Regions from separate parts of the Vibrio toranzoniae genome, predicted to be linked through region 1. Evidence: predicted binding sites of a transcription regulator. Region 1 holds the regulator's gene; each other region holds the start of a gene.
What was found. Region 1 encodes PurR, which represses purine synthesis genes. Its sites were predicted from a motif close to TNANGNAAACGTTTNCNTNA; they were not measured.
Positions count from the first base shown of each region.

Region 2: the regulator PurR is predicted to act here: its motif matches at 1,537-1,556, upstream of purT (formate-dependent phosphoribosylglycinamide formyltransferase).
Region 3: the regulator PurR is predicted to act here: its motif matches at 1,672-1,691, upstream of guaB (IMP dehydrogenase).

Region 1 is NZ_AP025514.1:1,110,892-1,116,553, forward strand. It holds gene OCU50_RS04940 (alpha/beta fold hydrolase) at 1-184, shown strand, start outside; gene OCU50_RS04945 (putative signal transducing protein) at 311-628, opposite strand; gene OCU50_RS04950 (TVP38/TMEM64 family protein) at 640-1,320, opposite strand; gene OCU50_RS04955 (TfoX/Sxy family DNA transformation protein) at 1,456-2,046, opposite strand; cyclic di-GMP riboswitch class I at 2,174-2,259, opposite strand; gene purR (HTH-type transcriptional repressor PurR) at 2,430-3,434, opposite strand; gene torD (molecular chaperone TorD) at 3,751-4,398, opposite strand; gene torR (two-component system response regulator TorR) at 4,654-5,367, shown strand; gene elyC (envelope biogenesis factor ElyC) at 5,526-5,662, opposite strand, start outside.
Region 2 is NZ_AP025514.1:1,737,412-1,743,073, reverse strand. It holds gene OCU50_RS07665 (thiopurine S-methyltransferase) at 1-166, shown strand, start outside; gene purT (formate-dependent phosphoribosylglycinamide formyltransferase) at 296-1,471, opposite strand; gene cdd (cytidine deaminase) at 1,639-2,526, opposite strand; gene OCU50_RS07650 (LrgB family protein) at 2,843-3,520, opposite strand; gene OCU50_RS07645 (CidA/LrgA family protein) at 3,523-3,894, opposite strand; gene sbcB (exodeoxyribonuclease I) at 3,920-5,344, opposite strand; gene OCU50_RS07635 (sterol desaturase family protein) at 5,552-5,662, opposite strand, start outside.
Region 3 is NZ_AP025514.1:670,546-676,207, forward strand. It holds gene ureG (urease accessory protein UreG) at 1-100, shown strand, start outside; gene xseA (exodeoxyribonuclease VII large subunit) at 203-1,549, opposite strand; gene guaB (IMP dehydrogenase) at 1,819-3,282, shown strand; gene guaA (glutamine-hydrolyzing GMP synthase) at 3,485-5,038, shown strand; gene OCU50_RS02985 (chitinase) at 5,328-5,662, shown strand, end outside.

The sequences.
Region 1 (5,662 bases):
TCCTACTCTCTATTTAATGGGAGAGCGTGATTACATGTTCATTAAGCCAGTAAAGGAAATGGTGCAAGCACATGAGTCGAGTGAACTGGTTGAAATAGCTAACTGCGGTCACGTATGCAATGTAGAAAACCCTGAAGCATTCAATCAACATTCTATCGAGTTTATCCAAAAGCAAATTCAATAATTCTCTAGGTTTATTCTCAGGGTAGATGATTAGATAGAATTGAAATAAAAACGGGAAGCTAGATTAGCTTCCCGTTTTTATTTTGAGGAGGTATCAAACCGAGCCTCTTGTCACAGTCTTGGCGTATTACTCAGGTGAGGCTGCGCCACACTGCCAACAAGAGCCAAATTGTGCTTCGTTGACTTCGTGACACTCACTACATCGCCACTCTTCATAGATGATCGAATCTTGCTGCTTTTGGTAATCATTTACAATAGTGAGAGCTTTGTTGGCCAGTTCTGGTTCATACAGCCAAACGTACGGGTCAGTATCTTCTGTAAATGGGAGTTCCCCTTTTAAACCAAACAACCCCTCACCACGGACCTCACATGCAATATTCTCACTTTCTAGCAATCCACATATGATGTGGGCTTCTGTCGGATTCGATGCAACAAAGATTTTCATGACATAGAACCTTAATCAGTTATCGGTGTTGAGCGAAATTTACCCATTAGCCATTTAGCAAAAATTGGGAACACCCCGAGCAAAGCAAATGACAACAATACTGAAGGGGAAATGATACCTGAAAGTGAGTCAATCTCCGCAAGTTGAGTTCCGGCGTTCAAGAAAACCGCCGTGCCTGGTAGCATGCCTATTTGGCTTGTAATGTAGTAACGACTGACCGACATTGGCGTTAGGCCCATCAATAGGTTGATAAGGAAAAATGGGAATACAGGAATCAGACGCAGGGAAAATAAGTAGAATGCTCCGTCTTTTTCGACCCCCTTGTTAATCGTCGTTAATTTTCCGCCAAACTTAGTTTGGACCCAGTCTCGTAATAAATAGCGACTACTTAAAAAGGCAAGCGTGGCGCCAATTGCACTTGCGAAAGATACCAGCAGCAAGCTATTCCAGAAACCAAATAGAGCAGCTCCGAGCAGGGTGACAACAGCGGCACCAGGAATTGAGAAAGCAGTAATCATTACATACGCAATAAAATAGATAGCGGCAGCTGAAATAAAGTTGCTGTCAATGTAGTCATTTAAAACAGCTTGTTGGGTCTTAGCATTTTCAAGCGTTAAGTACTGGCCGAAATTGATGCCTAACAAGACAATTGTTACGACCAACACAATACCCAATATCATTTTCTTACTCATTGATACTTCCTCTAAATTTTCAATGCATACCGATAGTATAGATAGACAGGCAAAGCATAGATTAACTTTCAGCAGATATAAAAAAAGCCGCAAGAAATGCGGCTTAGTTGTATCGATAGGTTTAAGCTAACAGCGTTAGTTAACACGATTTATAAGTTCTTCACGACGTTGCTGTGGAATTACGGACCAATGTGTACCATTAATTGCTCCTTCTAACGCCCAAAGTAGTTCAATACTGACAGAGGATGTATGTGATTCTTTAATAGCGTTAAACGCGTTTACAGAGCCAGATTCATATAAACGTTCTACGGAATCAATACCTGCTTTTTTCAACATACGTTCAGTCGCGAGTCGAAGATTCGGAAGATCTTTGAGTCGGGTCGGCTTAGCAGAAGACTGTTCAGCTTTTTCTTCTTTAGCAAAACCCAGAGACGTGGTTGCAAGCTGCAAAATTTGCTCTTGGTCTTGCCATAAGCCTTCAGGTAAAGCGAAATATTTAGTAACGACAGGGAAGCCACGCTTTTTGTAGACGTATGGTTGAAACCCTTGTTGTTCGAATTGCTTTGTTGTGCATTTGTCTGCTCGTATGTGCAGTTGGTCATTAACAACCAGAGCAAACATTGTGTCATCAGCAAAAAGACCGAATCCACCAAACATTGAGCGTGATTTTATTTTTCCTAGGGGCTCAAATAACTTCATTGAGTCCTTTAGTATCGGTTTATCCATGTTATTTATCTCGGTGTATTTGAACTACGCCACCAAATAAGCAGGTCCGAGAGATTAGCAAAATGTTGCAATAAAATTGTCAATAGGCCGTAAATTACTAAATGATTAGTAGTTACTGCATTTTGCCATCGGTAACCCCGCTACCATACCAACGAGTGGTTTAGGCCGGAAGCTTTGCGTCCCACTTTTTCAAGAGGTTTGCCCTGTGCGTGACTGATTGAATAGAATAAAGTTTTTGTTGAATGAGGCTCACACTTGTTATTTCAAAATGTGATATTGCTTCAATTAATGATCTTTGTGTTGTGCATCTAGGTTCACTTTGGTTGCTGATAAAAAAAGCGCACCTAAAGGTGCGCTTGATGAAATTAAACTCATTTTATCAATTAATTTAACGTTTTAACTGTACATCGCTCTACGATTTCAGGGTGCATTTCGAAGACACGTTTTTCATGATCTTTGTCTTTTATACGTTCTAATAAAATTTCGAAAGCATTTTTACCAACACGACGTTTCGGCTGGTGCACCGTTGTTAAAGGTGGGGAGAAGTATTCAGCCAGCTCGATGTTGTCGTAACCAATGATCGAAATATCTTCAGGAATACGAATACCTTTCTGTTGCAGGCGACTCATTAGACCTAGTGCCATCGTGTCATTAAAGCAGAATACAGCAGTCGGGCGATCTTCCATCTCAACGATTTGCTCTGCAGCAAGAACTGCCGTATCGCACTCGAAGTTGCCTTCGATGATCATGTTGTTATCGGTAGAAATCTTAGCTTCGTTGAGTGCGCGCTTGTAACCGGCAATGCGTTCAACACAGGCTGCTTTGTCTAAGTGGCCACTTAAACAGGCAATTTTAGAGTGACCGCGTTCAATCAGGTACTTGGTTGCTAGGTAGCCACCTTCTTCAGAGTTATCAATGATCTTATCAGCTTGAGAGCTCTCTGGGCCCCAGTCCATAATAACTTTAGGGATGTCAGCGTGACGGTCTAACATCACTCTTAGTTCTTCAGTTAGGTCTGAACACATAACTAAGATGCCATCTACACGTTTCTCTGCCAGCATTCGAATGTAGTCACGTTGCTTCTCATAGATACCACCTGTGTTACACAGGATCAAAGTGTAACCTTGACGGTAGCAGTAGCTCTCAACACCATCGATAACTTCAGAGAAGAATAGGTTGGTTGATTGAGTAACAAGCATGCCGATAGTGCGCGTTGTATTACACTTCAAGCTACGAGCAACAGCACTTGGTGCATAGTTCAGTTCGTCTACAGCTTTGTTTACTTTTTCTTGAGTCGCTTCTGCAACAAAACGTGTTTTGTTGATTACGTGAGAAACGGTGGTTGTCGATACGCCGGCTAAGCGAGCGACATCTTTTATCGTGGCCATGGTTTTATCCTATTAGAAGCTACTTTCCCAAAGTACGGAATAAAGTAGCCGTTAAGCTACCTAACTAAGAGCTGTAATTTGTAGGGCTCTTTGGGTACTAACGTGCTAAAAAACAAAAAACCGCTATTGAGCGGCTTGTCTTAACACCGAAATGCTCTGAACTTAAATAAGCATAGCATTTCGTGAATGTTTCATATTTTATCGTTTGCGGTCACAATTTTAGACTGACTAGAAGTTACTCGCAATAAAATTCACCCTGAAATCCGGGTGAATTGTCACATTCTATTGAATTTATTTACCTAGTCATGCAATAAGTTTAGTCACCAGCTAGATATTGAGCGTCTAAATTACAGAAGGCGAGTAACAGAGATGAGACTGAAGCGTAGAAACCGAATTCGTCAACGTCATGACATTTCACGTTGAACTTGGGTACCCAAGTAAGGAGTTGTTGCTCGATAAACTGTTGTTGAACAGAAAATGATTTTTCTAGCTCTTCTTCAAGCTCAGTTTCGTTAGAGCGAATGATCAAGTTACCAAGGAAATCGAGTTCGATAGCAATGTGGTCCGCTGGCTCTTTCAGGTCTTGGTTAACCACTAAGTTGTGTTTAGCCATGATCTCTTCCATCTCTTTTGCTGGTTTATCGTTCAATAGTCCAGTTTCGCCGATGTACATAGAAGCGTACGGAAGAGCGCCATGTTTATCTGTTTTTAAGAAAAGATCACAAAAGTCAGCAGACAGTTCCAGTTGCGCGTCTTCACGTGTTTGCAGACGGTTTAGTGCGTCAACTAAGTTATTAATCGCAGGTTCTAGTGTTTTATTTTCGCCTAAGCCAGTCAAGAAAGAACGAATCTCAACAGAGTGGTAGTGATCGAGTTCTTCTTGAGTGAGTTCTTTGGCGAATAAGCTTGATAACCACCAGTAGATTTCTGCTCTTTGTTCGTTGAACGCTTTTGTATCTTTCATTTGATTGATCCTAATATCGTCTTTCGTATACCCGGGGTATTCAGTCTAACTAACCGTGATATTTGCTCAGCGCAAAGCTACTCGTTAGTGGTAATGCCCATATTGAATTGTTATGGACGATAAATAGCAAGGTTTAAGATTGTCTTGTATCAAAAAAAATCCATGTTTATGGCTTTTATCTTCTGCACCACTAGAATTGTTACTAGTTATGAATAGAATAGTCATTGAAACTATTAAATAAGAAAAGTGGTGTAGATGAGCTATCACGTATTAGTCGTAGAAGATGATGTGGTAACCCGCAGTAAATTGGTTGGATACTTCCAGAACGAAGGTTACACAGTGAGCGAAGCAGAAAGTGGCGCTCAAATGAGAAGCGTGTTAGAAGAAAACAACGTGGACCTCATTATGCTGGACATCAACTTGCCAGGCGAAGATGGATTGATGCTAACTCGCGAATTACGCAGTCAATCAGACATTGGAATTATTTTAGTTACTGGACGCACGGATAGCATCGACAAAATCGTAGGCCTAGAAATGGGGGCAGACGATTATGTTACTAAACCTTTCGAACTTCGCGAGTTATTGGTTCGAGTTAAAAACTTACTTTGGCGTATTGCTGCTGCTCGTAAAATAGCGGTCGCTATGGTAGAAGAAACAGAAAATGAATCTGTGGTTCGTTTTGGTGAGTGGACGTTTGATATTCCTCGTCGCGCACTAAGCCAAAACGGTGATCCAGTTAAACTGACTAAAGCGGAATATGAGTTGCTAGTAGCGCTCTCTTCCCACCCTAACCAAGTGTTAAGCCGTGAACGTATTCTTAATATGATCAGTCATCGAGTGGACGCGCCTAATGACCGTACTATCGACGTACTAATCCGTCGTATGCGTGCCAAAATGGAGTTCGACCCTAAGAATCCACAGATTTTTGTGACGGTTCACGGTGAAGGTTATATGTTCGCTGGTGACTAATACCCTTTGGGAAATTATCATTAGTAACGATATTTGAAGGAAAAAAGCCGAGACATCATTTGATGTCTCGGCTTTTTATTACTTAACGGTTATTGCCAGCGAGCTAAGAACCTACAAATTTCTTTGCTGCTCTATCTGCTCAATAGGCTGAGCTGAGCTTATTGTGCTGCAGAAACTTCACTGTCTTCCTCAGCTAAGCTAGAAGCTTCAGGAACAACAACCGGTTCTTCTGAAATGTCCCTACTGGTGTCTAGCCAGTCACGTAGGCTTTGCCAAACCAATCCCATAGTCTCGT
Region 2 (5,662 bases), 630 kb from region 1:
AGGGCCTCCGTTTAGCGTGCCTAAGCTAGAAATCGATCAGTTGTTTGCAGGTTATAAGATCACATTGTTGAATCAGGACATCGCAGATGATGAACATCCTAAGATTGCGAAGAAAGGTTTGTCTCGCTTCTGTGAAGAAGTGTATTTGATTGAGTCAGATGCTTAATTTCAATGGGCTTTCAAGCGAAAAGAGCGCTCAAATAAAAAGATAACACCAACAAAAAGACAGGCTCGATAGCCCGTCTTTTTTATTGTTCAGATTTTAACTCGTGATTGTTCAGAATTGAATAGCGGGTTAATAAATCACTTTTACTTTAGCAGCGCTTTTAATGGCATCTTCGATTGCTGCTTCTGTGCTGTTACGACGAGTTAACGCCACACCAAGACGACGACGACCATCAATGTCAGGTTTACCAAACAGACGAACTTGCGTTTGTGGTGTGTCTAGTGCTTCTGCAAGGCCTTCAAAGCGGATATTCGTTGAGGTGCCTTGGCCAAGGATTACCGCAGAGGCACAAGGACCATACTGAGTAATTGATTTGATCGGCATACCAGTAAAGGCACGAACGTGCAATGCAAACTCTGATGAGTCTTGAGACATCAAAGTCACCAAGCCAGTATCGTGTGGGCGAGGGGAGACTTCATTGAAGATCACATGATCGCCTTTAACGAACAGTTCAACACCAAATATACCGTGACCACCTAGTGCGTTAACCACTTGTTCTGCCGTGTATTGCGCCGCTTTCAAGGCATTGTCTGACATCACTTGTGGTTGCCATGATTCACGGTAATCACCGTCTTCTTGGCGGTGACCGATAGGCGCACAGAAGTGAACACCATCAACAGCGCGAACGGTTAACAGAGTGATCTCATAATCAAAGTCGATGAAGCCTTCAACAATCACACGACCTGCGCCAGTACGACCACCTTCTTGTGCGTAGTCCCAAGATTTCTGGATGTCTTCTTCAGTTCTGATAATGCTTTGGCCTTTGCCTGAAGAACTCATTACAGGCTTAACAACGCAAGGCATACCCACGAATTCAACAGCAGCGGCGAAGTCTTCGAAGGTGTCTGCAAAGCGGTAAGGTGAAGTGCTCAGTTTTAGCTCTTCAGCTGCAAGACGACGGATACCTTCTCGGTTCATTGTCAGTTTCGTCGCATTAGCCGTTGGAACAACATTCAAGCCTTGTGCTTCTAGCTCTACCAATTTGCTGGTGGCAATAGCTTCTATTTCTGGAACCACATAATCTGGTTTTTCGAGTTCAATGACTGCTTGCAGTGCATCGCCATCTAACATGTCTAATACATGGCTACGATGTGCAATTTGCATTGCGGGTGCATCAGCGTAACGGTCACATGCAATAACTTCCAAACCTAAACGTTGGCACTCGATAGCAACTTCTTTGCCGAGTTCACCTGAACCTAATAGAAGTACACGAGTAGCATTTTCACGAGTAGCAGTACCAAACATAGAAATTCCTTCCGACCTTATGAACGATTGATTGAAAACGGGGTGATCATACTGATTTGCATGACAAAAGCAAACGTTTGCTTTGGTTGTTCCGTTCATTACAGGCATAAAAAAAGCAGCTCCGAAAAGTAGGGCTGCTTATTTAAAATAATGTTAACCAGATGTACTTAGATTGCTAAGTAAGTCACTGGAATATCGGGGTTAATTGCTTCTAACGTAGACTGAGTATCGGCTAGGTGACTGATGCTACCATCAGCAATCTCAACTAAGGCAGCGTTTTCAATTTGTTCGAAATCGAAGCCAGCCATCTTAAGTTGAACCAAGGCTACTTGTAGCGGCGGTAGACTTGGGTTGAATGCCGCGTTTTCTGCGTAAGCACCGGTGAACATCTCACCCGTTGTCAGTTGTAGTGAAACACCACTTAGGTTCTTCGTGTAAGGTGCGTGGCTGCGGTTTAACGCTTCTAAGGCACGGACGACAAGCGGGGTCGTTTCATCTGACTGATATTCATGATTCAGTTTAGCCATTAATCCCGTTGTGATGCCTAGATCTGCTGGACCGAATGAATCTGGCAGGTATTCTTGCAGTGACATTTCATCACGTTGTGGAAGCTGAACTTTGAGCTCTTTTGCTGTCGTCAGTTCGTTCATGAATTGTCGGCAGTGTCCACAAGGGCTGAAGTTGATTGTGATATCCGAGATACCTTCTTCACCTTTCATCCAAGCATGGCTGATCGCAGATTGCTCAGCGTGTACGGTTTGGCCAAGTTGAGCTCCGGCGATTTCAAGGTTTGCACCAAAATACAAAGTACCAGACAAACCACGCACGATTGCACCAACATAGAAGTTTGAGAGCGGTACGTAAGCATAGGCTGCAGCAAAAGGAAGCAACGCAATACGCAGTTCGTCATCCGCTAATCCACTTGCTTGTAGTAGGCTGGCAAATTGTTCTGGAGAGAATGTTGCGTCAAAGTTGTCTGCTAATACGATGTCGCTTAAAAGTACTTTAATTGAAGAGGGAGCACTTTCCAGCGCCAGGGTAATACGACTGTTCATGTTGAATCCTTAATTGACCTTAGACTTTAATTTTATGCAATGTTCAGGATATTTCTGTGATTATTGTCACCATTTAAATTCCATTGTTACATTGCCTTGCATAATTAGAGTGAGGTCACAAATGAAATCGATTGCAAGATTGAAAACAACACGTGATATCGCATTTATTGTCAAAAATAAGAAGCCCAAACAGACTCTGAAATAAACAGAGTCCTGCTTGGGCTGATTTGGTTTTGAAAACACTTGTAAGCGATTAAAAGAGCTTGCAAGTGTTGTTTGGTGGAGGCTTATTGCTCGTATCTTGTCATCTGGCTAGTTAAGAATAGAGCCAAACCACGACGGAAAACACGCTAGGGGCAATGATTGAAGTGATAACCCCGCAAAGTACTAATGCCAATGAACTGAATGCGGCATCTTCTTGGTTCTTTTCTGCACAAGTCGCGGTGCCCAACGCGTGAGAAACCGTACCCATGGTTAAACCTCTGGCAACTGGGCTCTTAATGCCAATCAGGTTGTAAATAGGGTAAGCAAAAATCGCCCCGAATAGGCCGACAATCAATACCAAAATTGCCGCAATGGCTGCTTCACCACCTAAATGGCTCGATACTTCCATCGCGATAGGTGTGGTGACTGATTTACCCAATAAACTCGCAATCAAGCTTAAATCCGCTTTGAAAGCCACAGCAATTAATGCGGTTGTAGTCATCGACATCACACTGCCCAATGTGCAGGCAAAGGTAATAATACGCCAGTTAGCTCTGATTTGAGGTAACTGTTCATACAAAGGGTAAGCAAGTGCAACAACCGCAGGTTGAAGCATGTAAGTAATCCAAGTGTTGTCTGCGTAATAGGCTTCAAAGGGGACTTTGAAGAACATTAGAACTGGGATAATGATGCCAATGCTGATTAACAAAGGATTACACAGCGGAGAGTTCACTTTTTGGCTTACCCAACGAGCAAACAGAAATACCACAATAGTCAGTAGAATCCACATGACTATTTACCTCTCGAAAGTAAGCGGTCTAAGAACCAAGATAACGAAACCAAGACTATGAGCGTTCCACCAACGGCACTGGCCATGATTGGCAGTGCATTGGCGATAAGCAATTCGAAGTGATCCATTAACCCAACACTGATTGGAACGAACAACAAGATCATCAAACGAATAATCAAGCTGGCACCGGGCTGTACCCAGTGTGGAGGGACAATACCAATCACCATAGCGGAAAACAGAATCAACATGCCAAAAATACTACCGGGAATTGAGGTTTCCAAAAATTGCTGTAATGCATTTCCTGCTGTGAGAGCACCTATGATTAAGGTGAAGGAGATTAAGCAGTAAACCAGTTGGATCAATCTTTCTTTCAAAGTGTCATGTCTCTTGATAATGGAATTAGCTAGCTAACTTTTCAACGTACTGATAAACCGCCTTTAAGATCGCCATTTTCTTCTCGTCACTTTCATGCTTGTGCGCGAGATTTTCTAGATTCAGCATGTACTCTTCTAAGTGGCTCTCATAGAACTCACGACAATGGTTCGCCCATTTCAATTGTTCAGATTCGTCGAGCGTCCATGGAAAGTGGCGAGCGCGATAACGGAACAACAAAGGCTTAATTCGTTCGTCACTAAAAGTAATATCTAAAGCCGCCAAGTTGTTTGGGTCTGTTTCACGAATGATGTTCATCGCTGTTTTATCGGCTGGTGAGAAGAAACCATCGTAAAGGTGAGTGTCGACATCGTCACTCTTCTTGTACTCTCTTTCGTGTGAGTACAAACCAATCAATTTTTCACGGATTTCTGGATGTTCGCGTAACAGTGCCAAGTTTTTCAAACATTGCTGACGGTCGATACCAATAGTTTCCGCGTTTTCTGCGGTCAGCGTTTTTGCTGGCGCAAGAATAGGGCACTTGTTTAAATGAACCAATTTGATTGGTACTGGTAACTCGTCTTCAGCAAGTTCAGTGCGCTTAGTATAGAGCCTGTCACGTAAAGCTTCTGAATCTAGGTCAAGTAAAGGTGTTGGATCTTTTGCTAAATCCACCACTATAACGGCATTTTGGTTGGTTGGGTGCCAAGCCATAGGCACAATCCAGCTGGTGTAATTACAATCACGGCCGAACATACCTGATACGTGCATTAGAGGTGTCATGTTTACGATGTCGACTAACTCGTTCAATTTACGTTTGTGGCGCATGTTGTAGAGGTAATCAAACATCTTAGGTTGTGCGGCTTTCAGCTTTTTCGCTAATTCGATAGTCGCGATAACATCGGCCATCGCATCGTGCGCGTTTTCGTGTTCAATGCCATTTGCCACAGAGAGGTGTTCCAGTTTGAAACTTGGGAAGCCTTCGTCATTCTCTGGCCAAACAATACCTTCAGGGCGAAGTGCATGTACGGCGCGCATTACGTCGAGTAGATCCCAGCGTGAGTTACCGTTTTGCCAACTCCATGCATACGGATCAATGAAGTTACGGTAACAGGTGTATCTCGTTACTTCGTCATCGAATCGGATGCTGTTGTAGCCAAGGCTTGTGGTGTTTGGCTTAGCAAGTTCGGCATGAATCTTAGCGATAAACTCAGGTTCAGGTAGGCCTTGAGTCATTGCTTTTTGTGGCGTGATACCAGTGATCAATGCGGCCTCAGGTGCAGGCAAATAATCAGCAGGAGGCTGGCAATAGATAACCAAAGGCTCTCCGATAACATTGAAATCTTGGTCGGTACGAACACCCGCAAACTGACTTGGACGGTCTTTTGCCGGGCTCACGCCCCATGTTTCGTAATCGAAAAAGAAGTAGGTTGGCTGATTATCTGAACTCATTGAATTTCCTGAACAGCAAGCGGGGGCCGTTTACTGTGGCTAAAGGTTAGTTTTGCTCAGTATCTGACAGGATGTGGTACGCGTGCAACCCAGATCACAAATAAATTGCCGGAAAACGGTGCTTTACTCTTCAATCGAGTCGCGTGGGTATGCTTTTGAGTTCCGTTGAGACCGTTTCTTAGTCAACACAATCTGTCTATTGTTCGTTTAATCCGACGGAGGGGAGAGTATCAATTTGACTTTCTGTTTCATGGTTAACTCTCGGTTCCTCAAATCTTTGAATATGGCTTTCCATTCTTGAAAGGTCACCGTTATGGG
Region 3 (5,662 bases), 440 kb from region 1:
GTTCACCAACCTCAAAGAGAGCCAAGGGTTAGACTTCATCATCAACTTTATTGTGACGGAAGGGATGCTGACCATGAAAGAGCATTCTACGACTGAGTAGGATTGGAATCCGTTCGTTTGTGAAGCTGGTAGATACAAAAAAGCCCTGTCGATTATCGATAGGGCTTTTTGTTTTCAATGGTTTTCAGCGTTAGAGTTGAATCTAGAGCTCGCTCTTAGCGACTCTTGTTGTGACTTGTGATTCAATCACACCATCTTCGACCTGCGTGGTGATCACTTCGCCTACTTCAACATCGTTAATGGATGACACCGTCTTGCTCGACGCTGAATGGGTAATGCTGTAGCCACGCTTTAGGGTTGCCAGTGGGCTGACGGTCTCTAACTTCTCGGCAGCCATAGCTAGCTGGTGGCGAGTTGTTAGTAACGTCTTATCCATCGCATCCAGCAGCTTTTGCTCAGAACGCTGTAAATGTAACTTCTGTACACCAAGGCGTTTCACTGGTGAGTTCAACTGAAGCAGATGCTGTTTACGTTCAATATCTTGTGCATGCTGCTTTAAGTATTGAGTCATACCACGACGCAAACGCATGTCTAAGTCATCAAGTTGCTGACTCTGCTTTTGTAGCTGGTAGCTCGGGTGCTGTTTCTCTAAGCGGTATGTCAACGTTTGAGTTGATTGCACTTGCTTGATTAACACATGTCGAATCGCACTGACCAAGCGAGCTCGTTTAGACGCGAAAATTTGTTCTTTATGACTGTTATCACGGCTCACCAATTCTGCAGCTGCTGATGGTGTTGGAGCGCGCATATCTGCGACGAAATCGGCGATAGTGACATCGATTTCGTGACCAATAGCACTGATGATTGGGATCTGACTTGCCTTAATAGTGCGAGCTACTATCTCGTTATTGAAACACCATAAGTCTTCTAACGAGCCACCGCCACGACCCACGATCAACACATCACATTCATTGCGTTCGTTAGCTCGTCCAATCGCTTGGGCGATTTGAATCGCTGCTTCTTCACCTTGAACCATGGTTGGGTAAATCACAACAGGCAATGAAGGATCGCGTCTTTTCAATACATCGAGAATATCAAACAGTGCTGCGCCCGTTTTGGAAGTAATGATACCTACACATTTAGGATGCTCTGGCAAAGTCTGTTTACTCGATTGAGCAAATAAGCCTTCAGATGCCAAATCTATCTTCAGTTTTTCGAACTCTTGCTGAAGCTTACCGTCACCCTCTGGCTGCATGCTTTCGATGATCAGCTGATAGTCACCACGTGGCTCATAAAGAGAGAGGCGAGCTTTGACTAGAACTTGATTACCATTCTGAGGCTTAAAAGTGACTCGGCGGTTATTGCCACGAAACATGGCGCACTTAACTTGAGCGCGAGAGTCTTTAAGTGTGAGGTACCAGTGACCAGAGACAGGTGCTGAGAAGTTTGAGATTTCACCAACGAGCCAGACTATTCCCATTTCATTTTCTAATAGGAGACGAACCTCGGAGTTGAGGCGAGAAACAGTAAAGATGTTTGGATTAGTCATAGAAGCACTATCTTTCCTTGAAGGAAGGTCTTTCTTGGAATCTCACAGGGCGTGAGTATGGAAGATAGCGGCAATATAATACATAGCAAGGGGGGGGATGCAAATTAAAAATACAAAAATGTGTAGCCAAGCGATTTCGTTAGCCGTATAATCCGTCCGCAATATCTAATCCAAATGCAGTTTAATTTTCCTTAATTGGCTGCCCTCATTAGGCGAAACGATGAGATTGGATTGTTTCTTTTTACTCCTATTATTGTGAGATATTGCAAATGCTAAGAATTGCCAAAGAAGCGCTGACATTCGACGACGTACTGCTAGTGCCAGCACACTCCACCGTTCTCCCTAATACAGCTGATCTTCGCACTCAGCTGACGAAGAATATTTCCCTAAACATCCCAATGATCTCTGCATCGATGGATACTGTGACAGAAGCTCGCCTAGCGATTGCACTGGCACAAGAAGGCGGAATAGGCTTCATTCATAAGAACATGTCTATTGAACAACAAGCTGAAATGGTTCGCCAGGTTAAAATTTACGAAGCAGGTGTAGTTTCTCATCCTGTTACTGTAAACCCTGACGCGACAATCGCTGATGTTGTAGCTCTTACTCAAAAACACGGCTTTGCCGGTTTCCCTGTTGTTACTGAAACAAACGAACTTGTTGGTATTATTACTGGCCGTGATGTTCGCTTTGTTACTGACCTTTCTAAGAAAGTTGAAGTAGTAATGACGCCTAAAGCTCGCCTTGCTGCTGTTAAAGAAGGTGCAACTCGTGAAGAAGTTCAAGAGAAAATGCACGAAGCGCGTGTTGAGAAAGTTCTTGTCGTAAATGATGACTTCCAACTTACTGGAATGATCACTGCAAAAGATTTCCACAAAGCAGAACGTAAACCAAACGCTTGTAAAGATGAGCGCGGCAGCCTACGTGTAGGTGCTGCTGTTGGTGCTGGTGCTGGTAACGAAGAGCGCGTAGCTGCTCTAGTGGAAGCTGGCGTAGACGTTCTACTAATCGACTCTTCACACGGTCACTCTGAAGGCGTACTTAACCGTATCCGCGAAACTCGCGCTGCCTACCCTGATCTACAAATCATTGGTGGTAACGTAGCAACGGGGGCTGGCGCTCGTGCTCTTATCGAAGCCGGTGTTAGTGCGGTTAAAGTAGGTATCGGCCCGGGTTCAATCTGTACGACTCGTATCGTTACTGGTGTTGGTGTTCCTCAAGTAACAGCAATCGCAGACGCTGCTGAAGTTGCAAACGAATACGGTATTCCAGTAATCGCAGATGGCGGTATCCGCTTCTCTGGTGATATCTGTAAAGCTATCGTTGCTGGCGCATCTTGTGTGATGGTCGGTTCAATGTTCGCTGGTACTGAAGAAGCACCGGGTGAAGTTATCCTTTACAACGGTCGTTCTTACAAGTCTTACCGTGGTATGGGTTCTCTTGGCGCCATGTCTCAAGGTTCTTCTGATCGTTATTTCCAATCTGACAACGCTGCAGACAAGCTTGTTCCAGAAGGTATTGAAGGTCGTATCGCATACAAAGGTCGTCTAAAAGAGATCGTTCACCAACAGATGGGCGGTCTACGCTCAAGCATGGGCCTAACAGGTTCTGCAACTGTTGAAGACATGCGTACTAAAGCTGAGTTTGTTCGTATCTCTGGTGCGGGCATGAAAGAATCTCACGTACACGATGTTCAAATCACGGAAGAAGCACCTAACTACCGTTTAGGTTAATAATACGTCCAAACGTTTGAATAATGTGCTGATTTAGTCGGCACATTATTTTATTTGAGGCCTGTTTTGTTTAGAGAGTGATTCTCACAAAATATCGCCCTACAGATAACCAACGAAAACGTTTGCTTTATTTCTTGAAGAGTTAATCAGAGGTGAGTAAACTCGCCTCCGTTTTATCACATAGCCAATAAGACTGCTTACAATGACTAAAAATATTCATGACCAACGTATTCTAATTCTGGACTTCGGTTCTCAATACACACAGCTAGTTGCTCGTCGTATTCGTGAGATCGGTGTTTACTGTGAACTTTGGAGCTGGGACGTAGAAGAAGCGGATATTCGTGAATTCAATCCAGACGGTATCATCCTATCTGGTGGACCTGAAAGTGTAACGGAAGAGAACTCTCCGCGCGCACCTCAGTACGTATTTGATTCAGGTGTTCCTGTATTTGGTGTGTGCTACGGCATGCAAACCATGGCAGAGCAGCTTGGTGGTAAAGTTGCAGGTTCTAACGAGCGTGAATTCGGCTACGCCGCGGTTCAGGTTACGGGTGATTCAGCATTATTTGCTAACCTTGAAGCGACGCAAGATGTTTGGATGAGCCACGGCGACAAAGTGGTTGAGATTCCTGCTGATTTCATAAAAATCGCAGCAACAGACACTTGCCCATACGCTGCAATGGCAAATGAAGAGAAGAAGTACTACGGTGTGCAATTCCACCCCGAAGTAACGCACACTAAGAATGGTCTTAAAATGCTTGAGAACTTTGTTCTTGACGTTTGTGGCTGTGAGCGTTTATGGACCTCTGAATCCATCATCGAAGATGCGGTTGCTCGTATTAAAGAGCAAGTAGGTGATGACGAAGTTATCCTTGGTCTTTCTGGTGGCGTTGATTCATCTGTAGTCGCAATGCTTGCTCACCGTGCTATTGGTGACAAACTAACTTGTGTATTTGTAGATAACGGCCTTCTTCGTTTGAACGAAGCAGAGCAAGTTATGGATATGTTTGGTAACAAGTTTGGCCTAAACATCATCAAAGTAGATGCTGAAGATCGTTTCCTTAATGCGTTAGAAGGTGAAGCTGAACCGGAAGCTAAGCGTAAGATCATCGGTCACGTATTCGTAGATATCTTCGATGAAGAGTCTAAGAAACTGAAGAATGCTAAATGGCTTGCTCAGGGTACTATCTACCCAGACGTAATCGAGTCTGCTGCTTCTAAGACGGGTAAAGCACACGTAATCAAATCTCACCACAACGTTGGTGGTCTTCCTGATGATATGGAAATGGGCCTTGTTGAGCCTCTACGTGAGCTGTTTAAAGATGAAGTACGTAAGATCGGCCTAGAACTTGGTCTTCCATACAACATGCTTTACCGCCACCCATTCCCAGGTCCAGGTCTAGGTGTTCGTGTTCTTGGTGAAATCAAGAAAGAGTACTGTGATCTGCTGCGTCGTGCTGATGCTATCTTCATTGAAGAGCTTCACGCTGCTGACCTTTACCACAAAGTATCTCAAGCATTCACGGTATTCCTACCAGTGCGTTCTGTTGGCGTAATGGGCGATGGCCGTAAGTACGATTGGGTTGTATCTCTACGAGCTGTAGAAACTATCGACTTCATGACTGCTCACTGGGCACACCTGCCATACGATTTCCTAGGTAAAGTCTCTAACCGTATTATCAACGAAGTTAACGGCATTTCACGTGTTGTTTACGATATTTCTGGTAAGCCACCAGCAACTATCGAGTGGGAATAATCTCTTAGAGAATTAGCTTACGTTGATTGAAACCTTAAAAGCCTCGAACTCAGTTCGGGGCTTTTTTCTTTCTGATTCAGTTATTAAAGAGTCATATCGAACGGTTAGGAGCCAAACTAGTTGAAAATTAGACATCGCCTCAAGAAGCAATGAGACGCTTTGTTGTGTTGGACTATACATAAAAATATCACTCGCACTTTTTATAAATTCATACCACACCAGCTAGGCCATTTCACATGTGACGCATACTCTTTGATGGACTTATTAAGGACAGATAAGAGAATCCACCATGTTAAAAATTAAATATTTGGCGGCAATATTTGGCTGTACATTAGCAGCACAAAGCCATGCGTCTTTGAACATTCAACCTGATCCGCAAAACCCGAATGGTTACCTTGTTGAGAAGTCGGCATTACAAGCTGCTGAACAGGCGAAAACCTCCGACCCTATGTATGCTATCTGGTCACAGGCCCTACAAACTCGTTCGAACACTATCGTTGAAGCGATTGAACCCGGTTCACCTTTCAATCCTGAAAACGTAAAGCGGGTTGAGCGTGTATTCCCTCAATCTGAATGGGACTTCCTTACTCAGATGGCTGCTCCAGAATACACTTATACTCGTTT